One region of the Klebsiella grimontii genome, then DNA from elsewhere that is predicted to be linked to it. Evidence: predicted binding sites of a transcription regulator. Region 1 holds the regulator's gene; each other region holds the start of a gene.
What was found. Region 1 encodes ArgR, which controls arginine synthesis, uptake and breakdown. Its sites were predicted from a motif close to ANTGAATAAAAATACANT; they were not measured.
Positions count from the first base shown of each region.

Region 1 (6,170 bases):
ACCTTTGATTTTGATGAAATAGCTGAACAGCAGGATTTTTATCGTGAGTTTTCACGTACCTTTGGCTTAGCGCGTGAGAAGGTGAACAACCTTGATTCGCTGTGGGAAGCGGTGACCGCCGGGCTGCTGCCCCTGCCGCTGGAGATTGAGTTTATTCATTTAAGCGATAATCAGCGACGGCGCTTTGGCGCGATAATATTGCTATTTGATGAGGCGGAAGAAGAGCTGGAAGGGGAGCTTCGTTTTAATGTGCGGCAGCCATAAAAAAGCCCCCGACAGAGCGGGGGCAAGTCGTCGGATAAGACGACGAGGGTTTATTTGTACAGCTCAGCCGTAGCGTGCCAGTTATCGCCGGTACGGGCTTCAATAATACGGTAGCTGCTGGCGCCTTCTTTTTCAGCTTTAGCCGCCAGTTCCTGGCGCATATCCATCGGCGCGCTGCCTACCTGAGAAACGGAAACGGTGCCCATGGACTGCAGATTTTGCGCCTGTTCAGCGTTCACTTGATTAACGGCGGCGTTTGCGCCGAAAGAGAGAACGGAAGCCAGACCCAGGGATGCGATGATAATTGCGCTTTTCATAATTTTTTCTCCAACCTTAATATTTGCAGCGGCGGGAGGTTTTAATGAACCTGAGGCCGCTGGAGAGATTCTGTTTCAGTTAATGACCGACAATCGTTAAATCTTATTTATACAGTTCAGCCGTAGCGTGCCAGTGGTCACCGGTACGTGCTTCGATAATGCGATAAGAGGAAGCACCTTCTTCTTGCGCTTTCTTGTTCAGCATTTCGTGCATATCCATCGGGGAAGAACTTACCGCGCCGACGGAAACGGTGCCGATTGCCTGACGGCCTTGAGCCTGTTCGCTGTTAATGGAGTCAGCGGCGAAGGCGCCGAAAGACAGAACGGAAAGGATGCTTAATGCTGCTACAGTGGTTTTGATTTTCATGATGTTCACCTCGTCGAATCTTTTTGTTGGGGGTCTTTGTTTCGTGACCCTCATCACAAAATCAAGTATACACTAATCACTGAAAATATTAATACCTTGCTAATTGTTTTTCATGTAAATAATCACAAAGAAATGTCTTTTTTATAACGTATAAGAATTAGAAATGTCACAATTTCGCCAGGATAGGCAATAATGATTAATAAAATCATTAAGTTATATGGATTTGATCTTTTGTGCGCTTAAGCCGGTTTCATCACGTAAATGAATGTATAGAAGCGGAAAAACACACAAAATGTTAAAGAAATGATAATTTTTTGAAGGAATATCCTCTGGCGTTAACCAGAGGGAAGGGCATCAGAGTTCCTGCTCAAACAGGACGAGGATAGCGTCATGCAGCTCTTTAACGGTAAAACCCCTGGCCGGAGTGGTAAAGATAGTATCATCACCGGCAATGCTGCCGAGAATACCCTCGGCTTTGCCCAGGGAGTCCAGAAGCCGGGCGATCAGCTGTGCTGCGCCTGGGCTGGTATGAATAACCACGACCGAATCGTTATAGTCGATATCCAGCACCAGGTTTTTTAGCGGGCTGGAGGTCGTCGGGACGCCAAGCTCGGCGGGCAGGCAGTAAACCATTTCCATTTTGGCGTTACGCGTGCGTACGGCGCCAAACTTGGTGAGCATACGTGAGACTTTCGATTGGTTGATATTATCGAAGCCTTCCTCTTGCAGGGCCTGTACGATTTCACCTTGAGAGCTGAATTTTTCTTCTTTAAGCAGCGCTTTAAACGCCTTAACCAGTTCTTCTTGTTTTGCCGAACTACGCATAAGTCACCCAATTATGGTGGTAAAAACAACATCATTATGCATAAACATGCATTTTTATGCAAATAATCCGCGGGGAGAAGCGTAAATAATGTTATGAAGGGCGCATATTTTAGCAAAAAACCCTAATAAGGAACATGCTTTCGTCACGGGGCGCAAATTGCTACAAAAGTAAATGAAATGTTATTAAATGATGTTGTTCTGCTCAACGCGCTGGGTGTATTGTAACCAACAGTCGATCCGGTACTACGCTTTGCTGGATGGTCAGTCTCAGGGAGGAAAATGCGAAGCTGCTGCATCGCTGCGCACGACCACGCATTCTTCAGCCATAATTATTGTAATTGTTCATCTTGTGAATTAAGGTCCAGGCGACGGAGTAACGAAAGACTATTTTAACCATAATAAGGAGTTTAGGATGAAAGTTGCAGTCCTCGGCGCCGCTGGTGGAATTGGCCAGGCGCTTGCCCTACTACTTAAGACCCAACTGCCTTCAGGTTCAGAACTCTCGTTGTACGACATCGCTCCGGTAACGCCGGGCGTGGCGGTTGATCTTAGCCATATCCCTACCGATGTAAAAATCAAAGGTTTTTCCGGCGAAGACGCCACCCCTGCGCTGGAAGGTGCTGATGTGGTGCTGATATCCGCGGGCGTAGCGCGTAAGCCCGGTATGGATCGCTCCGATTTATTCAACGTTAATGCCGGTATTGTGAAAAATCTGGTACAGCAAATCGCCAAAACCTGCCCGCAGGCCTGCGTCGGGGTTATCACCAACCCGGTGAACACCACCGTGGCGATTGCCGCAGAAGTGCTGAAAAAAGCCGGTGTTTACGATAAGAACAAGCTGTTTGGCGTCACGACGCTGGATATTATCCGCTCGAATACCTTTGTCGCTGAACTGAAAGGCAAATCTTCGTCAGACGTTGAGGTTCCGGTGATTGGCGGCCACTCCGGTGTGACTATTCTTCCTTTACTGTCACAAATTCCGGGCGTCAGCTTCAGCGAGCAGGAAGTGGCGGATTTGACTAAACGCATTCAAAACGCCGGTACTGAAGTTGTTGAAGCAAAGGCCGGTGGCGGCTCAGCAACGCTATCAATGGGGCAGGCCGCCGCGCGGTTCGGTCTCTCTTTAGTTCGCGCCATGCAGGGAGAGAAAGGCGTGGTGGAATGCGCCTATGTTGAAGGTGATGGCCAATATGCCCGCTTCTTCTCGCAGCCGCTGCTGTTAGGTAAAAATGGCGTAGAGCAGCGTCAGTCTATCGGTAAACTGAGCGCGTTTGAGCAGCAGGCGCTGGAGGGGATGCTGGATACGTTGAAGAAAGATATCGCCCTTGGCGAAGATTTTGTGAATAAATAACGTTTCATAAAAAGAGAAGCCGGAGCCTGGGTTCCGGCTTTTTTATGCCTTTCTCCCGCCCCGGAATGACTCAACCTGCTGGTAAATCTGCTAAACTCCCCGCGTCTTGAGCGGCAACAAACGAGGACGTCGTGAAAAAAATTGAAAGAAAGCAGACCAGGGACCACATTACTCAAATGATCCGTTACGAGATCCTTTCCGGCAGTATGAAACCGGGGGATGAGCTCGCGCAGGAGAGTATTGCGGAACAGCTGGGGCTTTCTCGTATGCCGGTTCGTGAAGCGTTACAGGCCCTGGAGCAGGAAGGGTTTCTGGTGCGCTTGCCAAACCGCCATATGCAGGTCTCACGGCTGGAGCCTGACCACGTCAGCCACATTTTCCAGGCCATTGCGGCGATGGCAACAGCGCTTTTTTCACTGGTGCCCGCGGCAGCAGGCGAGTCGCTGGCTACCAGAGCGCGAGAGCTGGGGCATCCCGGTGAGAGGACACGGGAGCTGGCGTTTCATCAGGCGCTCATTTCTTATATTGATAACCGCTATCTGGAAAAGATTTATCAGCAGTTTTTAGATGGTTATATCGGCTATGTCATTCTGTATCTGAAAGAGGATAATCAGGAGTCGGCGCAAATACTCAGTTCTCTGATGGATGCTATCCAACAAGGCGATCGCGCCGAGATCGCGCAGGAAACGCAGCGTTATTTCCTCTCTCTGGCAGAAATAATGCGTCAACACATGAAGGATTGGGAAAGTGCAGAAGCCTCGATTAGGGAAAATTAAGCTTCTTTCAGCGAAAGAGCAGGTCGCGGCAGTATTACGTAAAGCGATACTGTCGCGAGATTTAGTTGAAGGGCAAGAAATTACCCTTGAAGGGATCGCCAGCATGGTTGGCGTATCCAGTATGCCCGTGCGTGAAGCATTTCAGATACTGGCTGCGGATGGGCTGATTAAAGTCCGCCCCAATAAAGGGGCGGTTGTGCTGGGGATTAACGAACAAACGATTCGCGAGCATTACGAGATTCGCGCGCTGCTGGAGAGTGAAGCGGTCGCTAAAGCTTCTCGCCCTGGGACGGACATTTCGCGCATTGCCGAAGTCCATTACGCTGCGGAAAAAGCGCTGGCGGAAAATAACTCAGCTGAATATTCTGACCTCAATCAGGCTTTTCATATGGAGATATGGAATGCGGCCGGAAACGGCAAAATGAAGCTGCTGCTCAGCAATATGTGGAACGGGCTCTCGATGGGGCATAAGGTCACCGAGGAGGAGTATGCGATCATTTCCATACGCGAGCATAAAGGGATTTTACAGGCCCTGGAGCAGCATAATGAAGCGCTGGCCCGTCAGCGAATGCGCGAGCATATCATCCGTTCGATGGAGAATATGCTGACGCGCTACGTCGGCGAGCCCTCGGCCTGACCTCACCGCCTGCACGATCGTTGCAGGCGTCTTACCTATTCACCCCATAAATTAATTCCTCTAAGTTACTGCTTTTGCGAGATTTTGATAAAGATCTCAATCCTGACGCTTTCGTGAAAAACGCATTGACTTACTCTTTGCATGGGAATAATTTCCCTCTCGTCAATATTGGATACAATATCATATATCATTGATGGGATAATTATAAATATGGAACCGATTACTATTACTCTATGTTTGCTGGCGTTTGCTATCGCCATGTTTGTGTGGGAAAAAATACCGCTCGCGGTCACGTCTATGGTGGTTTGCGTCGCGCTGGTTCTCACCGGCGTCCTCAATCTCAAGCAGGCTTTCGCCGGCTTTATCGACACCAACGTCATTCTCTTCGTCGCCATGTTTATCGTCGGCGGGGCGCTATTTGAAACCGGGATGGCGAATAAGGTGGGGGGCGTGATTACGCGCTTCGCTAAAACGGAAAAGCAGCTGATTTTTACCATTATGGTCGTGGTTGGCGTGATGTCCGGTTTCCTCTCCAATACCGGTACCGCAGCCGTCCTGATCCCGGTCGTTATCGGCGTGGCGGCGAAATCAGGCTTTGCCCGTTCCCGACTGCTGATGCCGCTGGTTTTCGCCGCCGCGCTCGGCGGTAACCTGTCGTTGATTGGCGCGCCGGGCAACCTGATTGCGCAATCAGCCTTGCAGAACATTGGCAGCGGTTTTGGCTTTTTTGAATATGCCAAAGTGGGTTTACCGATGCTGGTTTGTGGCATGATTTACTTTCTGACCATCGGCTATAAATTCCTGCCCAACCACCCGAATAGTGGGGAAGTTGGCAGCATCGGCCAACAGCGCGATTACAGCCACGTTCCGCGCTGGAAGCAGATCCTCTCTTTGCTTGTTCTGATCGCCACGATCCTCGGCATGATTTTCGAAAAGCAGACCGGTGTGAGTCTTGCGGTAGCGGGCTGTATCGGCGCGCTGGTGCTGGTGGTTACCGGCGTGCTTACAGAAAAGCAGGCTTATAAAGCCATTGATTCACAAACTATTTTTATCTTCGGTGGCACTCTGGCGCTGGCGAAAGCGCTGGAAATGACCGGGGCGGGAAAACTGGTGGCGGATCACGTGATTGGCCTGCTGGGGCAAAACTCTTCGCCTTTTATGCTGCTGGTGGTGGTCTTTGCGCTGTCCGTCGTTATGACTAACTTCATGTCCAACACCGCCACCGTCGCGCTGCTGGTACCGGTGAGCCTGTCGATTGCGGCGGGCATGGGCGCCGACCCTCGCGCGGTGCTGATGGCGACGGTGATCGGCAGCTCTTGCGCCTACGCCACGCCAATCGGTATGCCTGCCAACATGATGGTGCTGTCGGCAGGCGGCTATAAGTTTGTTGACTACGCCAAATCCGGCATCCCACTGATTATCGTTTCCACCATTGTCAGCCTGATTCTGCTGCCAATCCTTTTCCCTTTTCATCCGTAATGAACGGAAGCTGTCCTGACTAAGGAGCCTTTATGAGCAAAAGTGAACAGATATCCCATATGACCAATATTATGGCCAAATTTGTGGGGTACACCGGCAAAGTCTTGCCTGATGACGTCACCGCAAAACTGGAAGATTTGCATAAAAAAGAGAC
Region 1 is NZ_CP169721.1:516,882-523,051, forward strand. Features, by position in the region: gene ACE3MN_RS02450 (barstar family protein) at 1-264, shown strand, start outside; gene yhcN-B (DUF1471 family stress response protein YhcN-B) at 315-581, opposite strand; gene yhcN (peroxide/acid stress response protein YhcN) at 685-948, opposite strand; gene argR (transcriptional regulator ArgR) at 1,303-1,773, opposite strand; gene mdh (malate dehydrogenase) at 2,186-3,124, shown strand; gene ACE3MN_RS02475 (GntR family transcriptional regulator) at 3,256-3,900, shown strand; gene ACE3MN_RS02480 (GntR family transcriptional regulator) at 3,872-4,537, shown strand; gene ACE3MN_RS02485 (SLC13 family permease) at 4,748-6,016, shown strand; gene ttdA (L(+)-tartrate dehydratase subunit alpha) at 6,049-6,170, shown strand, end outside.

Region 2 (6,170 bases), 700 kb from region 1:
TGGCGCGTAGCGACTCGACGCCGCCGGTCGGGCGACGTTTGGCCGGACGCGAGCCCAGCGGCAGTTTACCCAGCTCCTGCTCCGGCGTTGCGGAACGGAAATAAGGAACAAAATCTTTATTTTCACGCACGTAGCCGCGGTACATCTCGCAGGAGACGTCTGACAGCTCGGCCATGATGTCGCGCCATTGCGCTTTGGGCTCCGGCGGCGGCAGCAGGTTGGCTTCCAGAATCGCGCTGGTATAGAGCGACAGGCTGCTGATGGTGACTTCCGGCAGGCCGTATTTAAAGCGGATCATCTCGCCCTGTTCGGTGACGCGCAGGCCGCCTTTCAGGCTTCCCGGAGGCTGAGAGAGCAGGGCCGCGTGCGCCGGCGCGCCGCCGCGACCGATAGAACCGCCGCGACCGTGGAACAGGGTCAGCTCAATACCGGCTTTTTCACAGGTCTTAATTAAGGCGTCCTGCGCCTGGTACTGCGCCCAGGAAGCGGCCATAACCCCCGCATCTTTCGCCGAGTCGGAGTAGCCAATCATGACCATCTGTTTGCCCTGGATAAAGCCGCGATACCAGTCGATATTCAGCAACTGGGTCATGACGTCGTCGGCGTTATTCAGGTCGTCCAGGGTTTCGAACAGCGGAGCGACCGGCAGCGCGAAGCCGATACCGGCCTCTTTCAGCAGCAGATGCACAGCCAGGACGTCAGACGGCGTTTTGGCCATCGAAATCACGTAGGCCGCAATCGAGCCGCGCGGCGCTTCGGCGATCACTTTGCACGTCTCAAGCACTTCGCGAGTTTCTTCGCTTGGCTCCCACTGGCGCGGCAGCAGAGGGCGTTTGGAGTTCAGTTCGCGGATCAGGAAGGCCTGTTTATCGGCTTCTGACCAGCTTTCATAGTCGCCGATGCCGAGATAGCGGGTCATTTCGCCCAGCGCTTCGGTGTGGCGGGTACTTTCCTGACGGATATCGATACGCACCAGCGGTACGCCAAAGGCTTTTACGCGGCGCAGGGTGTCGAGCAGCTCGCCATTGGCGATAATGCCCATGCCGCAGGCTTGTAGCGACTGGTAACAGGCGTAAAGCGGTTCCCACAGCTGCTCGTTTTGCGTGATAAGACCCGCAGGTTTCGGCAGTTTCTGCCCTTTCAGGCGCGCCTCCAGCCAGGCCTGCGTCTCCATCAGCTGCGTGCGCAGCTTTTTCATCAGGTAACGATAGGGTTCCTGCGCGCCTTCCGCGCCGGCCAGATCGCGCAGCTCATCGGTGCACTCGACCATCGATAGCTCGGAAATCAGCACCTGGACGTCTTTCAGGAACAGATCGGTTGCTTTCCAGCGGCTGAGCAGCAAGACGTGGCGGGTAATGTCGGCGGTCACGTTCGGGTTGCCGTCGCGGTCGCCGCCCATCCAGGAAGTAAAGCGAACCGGAACAAAGTCGACCGGCAGCCGATAGTTCAGGTTGTCTTCCAGCTGTTCATTCAGCTCGCGCAGGTAGTTTGGCACGCCTTCCCACAGGCTATTTTCAACAACCGCGAAGCCCCATTTCGCTTCATCCACCGGGGTCGGGCGATGTTTGCGGATTTCATCGGTGTGCCACGACTGGGCAATCAGCTGGCGCAGACGGCGCATGACCTGATGACGTTCATAGTCCGCAATGTCGTTGTTATCGAGCTGCTTCAGGCAGCTGTTGATTTCACCCATCTTATGGATCAGCGTACGACGCGTGATTTCGGTCGGGTGCGCGGTCAGCACCAGTTCCAGCGACAGGGATTCAACGGCTTGCTTAATAATGTTTTCGTTGAGGTCGGGTTGCTCTTTAAGCTTTCTCAGGGTGCGGGCAATCACTTCAGGATTACTGGCCGCTTCGCCTTTTGGCGAAATGCTGTGGTATTGCTCAGCGGTATTCGCCAGGTTCAGAAACTGGCTAAAGGCGCGCGCCACCGGCAGCAGCTCGTCGTTGGACAAGTTTTGCAACGTGGTGAGCAGTTCCTGGCGGTTGGCTTCATTGCCAGCGCGAGAAGATTTGGACAACTTACGGATAGTTTCGACACGATCAAGAATGTTTTCTCCTAGCGCATCCTTGATGGTGTCGCCCAGCACCTTACCGAGCATACTGACATTACTACGCAAAGCGGAATATTGTTCGTTCATGTTACCCCAGACACCCCATCTCATTTTATTTTGTTATATCCGGCGCTCGATAATTTGAGCAGTGGATAAGCAACCGTCTTTTATAAAGCCACGTAAAAACCCCCACGTCAATTGTTGCGAAATCGCTTCAGCAAACGAATAAATGGCGGCAATTTGCGAAATTTAACTCGGAGGTCGCTTGATAAGTGTTGCTTATGAAAATGTGATAATTGTCACCCTCTCGCGTCGATGAAATCGCCCGAGAGGATGCGTATTTAATGCCAGCAAAAATGGTGGACCACCTGAGTGATGAGCTCGCGGGTCGGCTTAATAAAGCGCGTTTCCAGGTACTCATCCGGCTGGTGGGCCTGGTTGATAGAGCCCGGGCCTAATACCAGCGTCGGGCAGAGGGTCTGAATAAACGGCGCTTCGGTACAGTAGTTCACCACGTCGGTTTGCGCGCCGAGGAGTTTTTCTACGACCTCAACCAGTTTATGGTCCGGCGGACATTCGTAACCGGGGATCGGCGGATGCAGTTCAGAAACGGTCAGGCGGCCAGGCCAGCGCTCGCTCACCGGCGCCAGCGCCTCGTTCAGCAGCCCGTTGAGATCGTTGAGCGTCATTCCAGGCAGCGGACGAATATCCATATGCAGTTCGCAGCAGGCGCAAATGCGGTTGGAGGCATCGCCGCCGTGGATGGCGCCGAGATTCAGCGTCGGCCAGGGAACGGTAAAGGCGGCATAGTGATAACGCTCTTTTAAGTCGTCGCGCAGCTGCATGATGCGGCCAATGGCGTCGTGCATCAGTTCAATCGCGTTGACGCCGCGTGCCGGGTCGCTGGAGTGGCCCGACTGCCCCTGAATGCGAACCGCGTTGGACATGTGGCCTTTGTGCGCGCGTATCGGCTGCAGCGATGTGGGCTCGCCGATAATGGCGCAATCCGGTCGCAGCTGGGTCGTCTCGGCGAAGTAGCGGGCGCCGGCCATGCTGGTCTCTTCATCGGCCGTCGCCAGAATATAGAGCGGCTTTTTCAACTGAGTGACGTCAACGTCGCGCAGGGCGTCAAGAATAAAAGCGAAGAAGCCTTTCATATCCGCGGTGCCGAGACCATACAGCTTATTGTCGTGCTCGGTCAGGGTAAAAGGGTCGCGGGTCCAGCGGCCATCATCAAACGGGACGGTATCGGTGTGCCCGGCAAGCAGCAGGCCGCCAGCGCCGTGGCCGCTGCTGGCCAGCAGGTTGAATTTATTGCGCGTGTCCGGGACTGGCTGAACTTCAACATTAAAGCCGATATCGCGGAACCAGCCAGCCAGTAAATTGATTAAAGACTCATTGCTTTGATCCAACGCCTCTTCGGTTGCGCTGATGGAGGGTGTGGCGATCAGCGCGCGGTAAATCTCGATAAAGGGCGGTAATTTGTTTTTCATTGTTGACACACCTCGGGTCGTGATAGTATCAATATTCATGCATTATTTGTGAATAAAAATACATTATCGTTGAGCGTAAGAAAACCCATCGAATGTAAGGATGATGCTCTTACGGCTCAGCAGGGTGGGGAAGGCAACGGTCTTCCAGGGCAAATATACGTAAGCAAGAAGGTGAAGAGCCCCAATGTTGAACACGCTGATTGTGGGCGCCAGCGGTTATGCCGGCGCAGAGCTAGTGGCCTATGTAAATCGCCATCCTCATATGACCATAACCGCATTGACGGTCTCCGCGCAAAGCAATGATGCGGGAAAATTAGTTTCCGATTTGCATCCGCAGCTGAAAGGCATTGTCGATCTGCCGCTGCAGCCGATGTCCGATATCAGCGAGTTTAGCGCCGGAGTCGATGTCGTTTTTCTGGCTACCGCGCACGAGGTCAGCCATGACCTGGCGCCGCAGTTCCTCGCCGCTGGCTGCGTCGTGTTCGATCTCTCCGGGGCGTTTCGCGTGAATGACGGCGCCTTCTATGAAAAATATTACGGTTTCACTCATCAGCATCCTGAACTGCTGGAGCAGGCGGTTTACGGCCTGGCCGAGTGGAGCGTCGAAAAGCTAAAAGAAGCCAATCTGATCGCCGTACCGGGCTGCTACCCGACGGCGGCTCAGCTGTCGTTAAAACCGCTGATCGACGCGGGGCTGCTGGATCTTAACCAGTGGCCGGTGATCAACGCGACCAGCGGGGTCAGCGGTGCCGGGCGTAAAGCCTCTATCGGCAATAGCTTCTGCGAAGTCAGCCTGCAACCTTACGGCGTTTTCAACCACCGTCATCACCCGGAAATTTCAACCCACCTGGGCGCGGATGTGATTTTTACCCCGCATCTGGGCAATTTTAAGCGTGGGATTCTGGAGACCATTACCTGCCGTCTGAAGCCCGGCGTGAGCAAAGAGCAGGTCGCGGCGGTGTTCCAGCAGGCCTATGCGGATAAACCGCTGGTACGTTTATACGATAAAGGTGTCCCTGCATTGAAAAATGTCGTGGGTCTGCCATTCTGTGATATCGGTTTTGCGGTCCAGGATGAACACATCATCGTGGTGGCGGCGGAAGACAACCTGCTGAAAGGCGCGGCCGCGCAGGCCGTGCAGTGCGCTAATATTCGTTTCGGCTTCGCTGAGACGCAGTCTCTTATTTAAGGTGTGATGATGAATCCTTTAATTATCAAACTCGGCGGCGTCCTGCTGGATAGCGAAGAAGCGCTGGAGCGCCTGTTTACGGCGCTGGTGAACTACCGCGAATCCCATCAGCGCCCGCTGATTATTGTGCACGGCGGCGGCTGCGTGGTGGATGAGCTCATGAAGCAGCTCAACCTGCCGGTAAATAAGAAAAACGGTCTGCGGGTCACGCCAGCGGATCAGATCGACATTATTACCGGCGCGCTGGCGGGAACCGCCAATAAAACGCTGCTGGCGTGGGCGAAGAAGCACGGCCTGGCTGCCGTTGGGCTATTCCTCGGCGACGGCGATAGCGTCAAAGTGACGCAGCTTGATGAAGAGCTCGGTCATGTCGGATTCGCTCAGCCGGGTTCTCCGGCGCTGATTAACACGCTGCTGGCGGGCGGTTATATGCCGGTCGTTAGCTCCATCGGCGTCACCGATGAAGGCGAGTTGATGAACGTCAACGCCGACCAGGCGGCGACCGCGCTGGCGGCAACGCTCGGCGCAGACCTGATTCTGCTGTCTGACGTGAGCGGCATTCTTGATGGCAAAGGGCAGCGCATTGCGGAAATGACCGCCGAGAAGGCTGAACAGCTGATCGAGCAGGGCATTATCACCGACGGCATGATCGTCAAAGTGAATGCGGCCCTGGACGCGGCGCGGACATTAGGCCGCCCGGTCGATATCGCCTCCTGGCGCCACGCGGAGCAGCTCCCGGCGCTGTTTAACGGCACGCCGATCGGCACGCGTATTCTGGCATAATCAATTTATCATTTTGTCGGCCCGGTAAGCGCAGCGCCGCCGGGCAATAAAATTCAAAGATATTAAGGAAGCATGTTATGGCACTTTGGGGTGGGCGTTTTACTCAGGCAGCGGATCAGCGGTTCAAACAGTTCAACGACTCTTTGCGCTTTGACTATCGCCTGGCGGAGCAGGATATCGTTGGCTCTGTCGCCTGGTCCAAAGCGCTGGTGACGGTGGGTGTTTTGACTGCTGATGAACAACAGCAGCTGGAAGAGGCGCTGAACATTCTGCTGGAAGACGTGCGGGCTAACCCGCAGCAGATCCTCGAAAGCGATGCGGAAGATATTCATAGCTGGGTGGAAGGTAAGCTGATCGACAAAGTCGGCCAGCTGGGCAAAAAGCTGCACACCGGGCGTAGCCGTAATGACCAGGTGGCGACCGACCTGAAGCTGTGGTGCAAAGATACCGTTGTGGAACTGCTGTCGGCGAATCGTCAGCTACAAAGCGCGCTGGTCGAGACGGCGGAGAATAACCAGGACGCCGTCATGCCGGGCTATACTCACCTGCAGCGCGCGCAGCCGGTGACGTTCGCCCACTGGTGTCTGGCCTATGTCGAAATGCTGGCGCGTGATGAAAGCCGTCTGCAGGATGCGCTTAAACGTCTGGA
Region 2 is NZ_CP169721.1:5,538,222-5,544,391, reverse strand. Features, by position in the region: gene ppc (phosphoenolpyruvate carboxylase) at 1-2,143, opposite strand, end outside; gene argE (acetylornithine deacetylase) at 2,398-3,549, opposite strand; gene argC (N-acetyl-gamma-glutamyl-phosphate reductase) at 3,734-4,738, shown strand; gene argB (acetylglutamate kinase) at 4,745-5,521, shown strand; gene argH (argininosuccinate lyase) at 5,599-6,170, shown strand, end outside.
Region 2: argC (N-acetyl-gamma-glutamyl-phosphate reductase) is a predicted target of ArgR. The motif match lies at 3,597-3,614, and genes of this name have one in related genera.

Region 3 (6,170 bases), 490 kb from region 1:
TCGTTGTTGTGCCTGTCATCCGGGAGCCGGAGAAGATGACAATGGTGAAAAGAGTTGCAGGCGTTCACAGTATCTACCGGTCCGCAGACGACGGTGAACCCGTAGCCCGGTCAGCGCAGCGCCACCGGGAAGAACTGCAGACGAACAATGGCGGCAGACGCTCGGAACATCTACCCGTTAAAAACCCGCCTGAAAGCCGTCAGCAGCTGCGTATTCTCCTGCTGGCTGCGGATCGCGACGCGGAAGTAGCGCCCGTCAAGCCCCGGGTAGTTGGCGCAGCTGCGGATCAGGATGCGCTGTTGCAGCATTGCGTATTGCAGATCCAGATCCGGCACCTCGCAGCGCAGAAACAGATAATTTGCCTGCCCGGGATAGACCGTCAGACCGGGAACGTGGCGCAGCTGATGGTAAAAGCGCTGCCCCTCTTCCGCCAGCCACCGCCAGGTTTTCTGCTGATAGACGCTATCCTGGAGAATGATTTCCCCCGCCAGCGCGGCAAAGGCGTTGATTGACCACGGCATCTGGCGCTCGCGCATTCGCGCTACCGCCCGCGCATCGCCATTGACCAGATACCCAAGGCGCAGACCGGGAATAGCATAAAACTTAGTCAGCGAACGCAGCACCCACACGTGCGGATTGTGGCTCAGTAGCGGAATAAATCCTGTCTCATCGGGGATAAAATCGATAAACGCTTCATCGAGAATCAGGGCGATTCCCAGCGACTTACAGCGTTCAGCAATCAGTTCCAGCAGACGGCGCTCGGGCAGCAGACCGGTTGGGTTGTTCGGGGTGCAGAGAAACAAACAGTCCAGATCCGGCGTCAGAGCGTCGAGAATCGTCCCGGTGAGCTGCCAGCCATCCTCTTCACGCAGCAGAAACTCCCGCACCGTGCAGTCCACCGACTGCAGCGCCCGGCGGTATTCGGCAAAGCCGGGGGTGACGATCATCGCCTGGCGCGGCTTCAGGCCCTGAACCAGCGTAAAGATCGCTTCGGTTTCGCCGTTTCCGGCGAGGATCCACGAGGCGGGGATGTGATGGTGTTCCGCCAGCGCGAGGTGCAGCTGCTGATACTCAACGTCAGGATAGCGTTCGGCGCAGGCCATATTGTCGATGATGGCGCGCTTTAAGCTTTCCGGCATCCCCTGCGGATTGATATTGGCGCTAAAATCCAGCAGCTGTTCCGCACAGATGCCCAATAGCGCGGCGGCCTCGCGGATATTGCCGCCGTGGGCGCTCTTCAGTAGAGCCATGTACTTTTCCTGTTGCGTTACCCTCGCCTTGCCAGCGTCGCGCCGTCGGCGAAGTAGGCTTTAATCCCTGCCAGAATCGACTCTGCTACTTCCTGCTGGAATTTCGCCGTTTTCAATTTACGCTCTTCTTCGACATTACTGATAAACGCGGTTTCCACCAGAATCGATGGAATATCCGGCGCCTTCAGCACCGCGAAGCCCGCCTGCTCAACCCGATTCTTGTGCAGGTTATTAATGTTGCCCATCTTTTCCAGCACCGCCTTGCCGAACTTCAGGCTGTCGGCGATGGTCAGCGACTGCACCATGTCGAACATCGTGTGGTCGACGTAGCGGTCGCCGCTTTTGCTGACGCCGCCGATCAGATCCGAGGCGTTCTGGGTCTGCGCCAGATACTTAGCCGCGGTACTGGTGGCCCCTTTGGTTGACAGGGCAAACACCGACGATCCGCTGGGCTGACGGCTGGTAAAGGCATCGGCGTGAATAGAGACAAACAGGTCGGCGCGCTGCTTCTGCGCCTTGGCGACGCGCACCTTCAACGGGATAAAGACGTCCTCGTTGCGGGTCATATAGACCTTCATATTACCCTCTTTCTCGATCAGCGCGCGCAGCCGTCGGGCAATCTGCAGCACCACGTCTTTCTCGCGGGTGCGGTATTTCCCCACCGCGCCGGAGTCTTCGCCGCCGTGGCCGGGATCGAGCATGATAACAATGGGCCGATCGCGCCCGGCTTTACCCGGTTTAGGCCCGCTCTCCGCCGGCGGAACCTGCCGCTGAAGATCGCCTTTGTTGTAATCTTCAAGCAGCGCCAGCAGCGGATCCTGCACGTCGGTGGCGTTAGCGGGATAGAGGTCCATAACCAGACGCTCTTTAAACCCGGCGACCGGAGCCAGCGCGAACAGCTGCGGTTTCACGTTCTGTTTTAGCTCAAACACCATGCGTACGGTTTGCGGATCGAACTGCCCCACGCGGGCGGATTGAATATAGGGGTCGTCGCCGCGAATCTGCCCCCCCATGCCTTTAAGTACGGAATTGAGATTAACCCCTTCCAGATCCACCACCAGACGTTCAGGATTGCTGAGCGCAAACTGCCGATATTTCAGGATATGGTTGGACTCCACGGTCACGCGGGTGTAGGTCGACGATGGCCAGACGCGTACGGCAACCACCTGCGCCGCGGCAGCCAGGCCAACCGGGCTCACACTCATTAACCACATGGCGCCCGCCCCTTGTAAAAAACGGCGGCGGCTTAATCCTGACTTGTATCCCGACATGCCACTCCCAAGCAGTAAGAAATCATTCGTATTGAAAACAAACAGATTGACCGGAAACTTTAACGAAAGGCGTATAACCTGTCATCAATAAAAGGGTAAACAATCTTTGACACCCTGATTTGGCTCACACCTTTTTCCTGGCTCCGCCCAAAATTGGGGCTTGCGTTTGCCGGTAAAACAGAATAAAAATACAGTAATTACGAATAATCATGCATTGAGGTTGTGTCATGGTGAAGGAACGTCGCACCGAACTGGTAGAGGGATTCCGCCATTCTGTCCCCTATATTAACGCCCATCGGGGTAAAACGTTTGTCATCATGCTGGGCGGAGAAGCCATTGAGCATGATAATTTCTCTAGTATTGTCAACGACATTGGTCTTCTTCACAGTCTGGGCATTCGCCTGGTGGTGGTCTATGGCGCTCGTCCGCAGATTGACGCCAACCTGGCGGAGCATCGCCATGAGCCGGTTTATCACAAACAAACCCGAGTGACTGACGCCAAAACGCTTGAGCTGGTTAAGCAGGCGGCGGGTATGCTGCAGCTGGAAATTACCGCGCGCCTGTCGATGAGCCTCAACAATACGCCGCTGCAGGGCGCCCACATCAACGTGGTCAGCGGCAATTTCATTATCGCGCAGCCGTTAGGCGTGGATGACGGCGTGGATTACTGCCACAGCGGGCGCATTCGCCGCATTGATGAAGAAGCTATTCACCGCCAGCTGGATAACGGCGCGATCGTGCTGATGGGCCCGGTTGCGGTGTCGGTCACCGGCGAAAGCTTTAACCTGACCTCCGAAGAGATTGCCACCCAGCTGGCGATTAAGCTGAAAGCCGAAAAAATGATTGGCTTCTGCTCATCGCAGGGCGTTTACAACCAGGATGGCGAGATCGTCCCCGAGCTGTTCCCCAACGAAGCCCAGGCGCGGGTTGAAGAGATGGAAGCGGACGAAGACTACAGCTCCGGCACCGTGCGCTTCCTGCGCGGCGCGGTAAAAGCCTGCCGCAGCGGCGTGCGTCGCTGCCACCTGATCAGCTACCAGGAAAACGGCACCCTGCTGCAGGAGTTATTCTCACGCGACGGTATCGGCACCCAGATAGTGATGGAGAGCGCCGAGCAGATCCGCCGCGCCACCATTAACGATATCGGCGGCATCCTTGAGCTGATTAGCCCGCTGGAACAGCAGGGTATTCTGGTGCGGCGCTCGCGCGAGCAGCTGGAGATGGAAATCGATAAATTCACCATTATTCAGCGCGACAACACCACTATCGCCTGCGCCGCGCTCTATCCTTTCCCGGAAGAGAAGATCGGCGAAATGGCCTGCGTGGCGGTGCATCCGGATTACCGCAGCTCATCGCGCGGCGAAGTGCTGCTCGAGCGTATTGCCGCGCAGGCGAAGCAAATGGGCCTCAGCAAGCTGTTTGTGCTCACGACCCGCAGCATTCACTGGTTCCAGGAGCGCGGATTTACGCCGGTCGACGTCGACCTGCTGCCGGAAAGCAAAAAAGAGATGTACAACTATCAGCGCCGCTCCAAGGTGCTGATGGCCGACCTGGCCTGATTCTCTCCCCCGGAAAGCGCACGGCTGACCGGGGATAACATCACCGGGCGGAAAAGATATCCGCCAGGCCGCTGCGCCGTTCGGTACGTGCGACAACTGCCTGGGTCAGCACCTGCTCATCGGCATAGATCGACAGCTGCCGTTTGGCACGCGTAATAGCGGTATAAACCAGCTCGCGGGTCACCAGCGGCACGCTGCGCGATGGCAGAATCAGCGCCGCGTGATCGAACTCCGACCCCTGCGATTTATGCACCGTCATCGCCCAGGCGGTATCGTGCTCCGGCAGACGGCTTGGCTGTACCGACTTGATGCTGCCATCGGGCATCGGGAACCACACCCGCAGGCCATCGTCTCTTTCCAGCGCGATACCGATATCGCCGTTAAACAGCCCCAGCGCGCTGTCGTTGCGGGAAATCATCACCGGACGGCCTTCATACCAGCGCGAATGGCGCGGCAGAGCAATCGCCCGCTTGCGGTTCAGCATCTGCTCCAGCTGTTCGTTCACGCCGCTGACGCCATAAGGGCCATCGCGCAGCGCGCACAGTAGCTGAAACTCGCTAAAGGCGGCAATCAGCTCTGCGGGCTCGGCCCGTTCACGCAGCAGCTGCAGAAAACGGCCGTAGCCCGCCTGCGCCTGAACGAGCATCGCTTCATACTCCTCGGTGGAGCTCAGCGGATGCAGGGCGATATCGTCGAACGACTGACGCAGCGTCTCCCTGACCGCGCGGCGTTCACCGCTGTTCACCGCCCAGGCCAGATGGCCGATACCGGAGTGGCGGCCAAAACGGTAGCTTTTTTGCAGCAGGCACAGGCTGTCGCGCAGGGCGCCGGCAATCTCGCTTTCGCCTGCCGGCACCGGCTGACCGGTCAAGCGGCCAAGCTGCGCCGCCCGCGCCGGGGTGAACCCTGCATTAACCCACGCGCAAATATCTCCCAGCACCGCGCCGGCCTCTACCGAAGCCAGCTGATCGCGGTCGCCAAGGAAAATCACCCGCCCGTGTTCAGGCAGCGCGTCGATCAGACGCGACATCATCGGCAGGTCAATCATTGAGGCTTCATCCACCACCAGCACGTCAAGATGCAGCGGGTTCCCGGCATGATAGCGCATCCGCTGGCTCCCCGGCTGCGCGCCCAACAGGCGATGGAGGGTACTGGCTTCGGTCGGCACCAGCGCCTTTTGTTCGTCGGTAAGAGGGAGGCGGCGCAGCGCCGCGCCGAGGGATTCGGTCAGGCGCGCGGCGGCTTTACCGGTCGGCGCCGCCAGACGAATACGGCAGCGCGGGCTGGCGTTGGTTTGAATCAGCGCCGCCAGCAGTTTGGCGACGGTGGTGGTTTTACCGGTCCCGGGGCCGCCGGAGATCACCGAAATCCGTCGGGTCAGGGCAACCGCGGCAGCGACCTTTTGCCAGTCGATTTCATCCCCTGGCGGAAACAGCGCGTCGAGCGTCGAGGCCAGCCGGGCTTCATCTACCTCCAGCACCTGATTGGCTTCGTTAAAGAAGCGCGCGACGGTTAATTCGTTGCGCCACATGCGGTTGAGATAGAGCCGCTCGCCGCAGAGGATCATCGGCGTCGGCCGCTCACCGCGGCTCACCGCTTCCGAATCGAGCAGCAGCGGCAACCAGCTCTCCGCAGCGCCGGTTAGTTCAAGGATTTGCTCGCTCAGAGCCGTTGTCTTTGCGCTCAGGAGCTCATCGTCGGCAAGACGTGAAATCGGCAGGCAGACGTGCCCCTCTCCGGCATCGCGGCTGAGAATGGCGGCGGTCAGCTTCACCGCCGGGTGCGCCTCCTGCGCCACCATGAGCGCAAACTGAACGTCCAGCGGGCGCAGCAGGCGCTGCTCAACCGCCTGCAGCAACAGTTCATCCATGGTCATAGCACAACCTCCTGGGTTTCCCCGGCAAACAGCGCATCGAGGCCGTTAATCAGCGGCAGCGCCGGTCGGGTGGTGAAGATCCCCTGCCCGCCGTCCTGCCCGTCCATGCCGCGCAAAAAGAGATAAATAACGCCGCCGAAATGGCGTTCGTAATCATAATCGGCAATACGGTGGCGTAAATAGCGGTGCAGCGCCAGGCTATAGAGCTGATACT
Region 3 is NZ_CP169721.1:1,010,873-1,017,042, reverse strand. Features, by position in the region: gene cobD (threonine-phosphate decarboxylase CobD) at 171-1,250, opposite strand; gene amiC (N-acetylmuramoyl-L-alanine amidase AmiC) at 1,268-2,521, opposite strand; gene argA (amino-acid N-acetyltransferase) at 2,749-4,080, shown strand; gene recD (exodeoxyribonuclease V subunit alpha) at 4,121-5,956, opposite strand; gene recB (exodeoxyribonuclease V subunit beta) at 5,953-6,170, opposite strand, start outside.
Region 3: argA (amino-acid N-acetyltransferase) is a predicted target of ArgR. The motif match lies at 2,699-2,716, and genes of this name have one in related genera.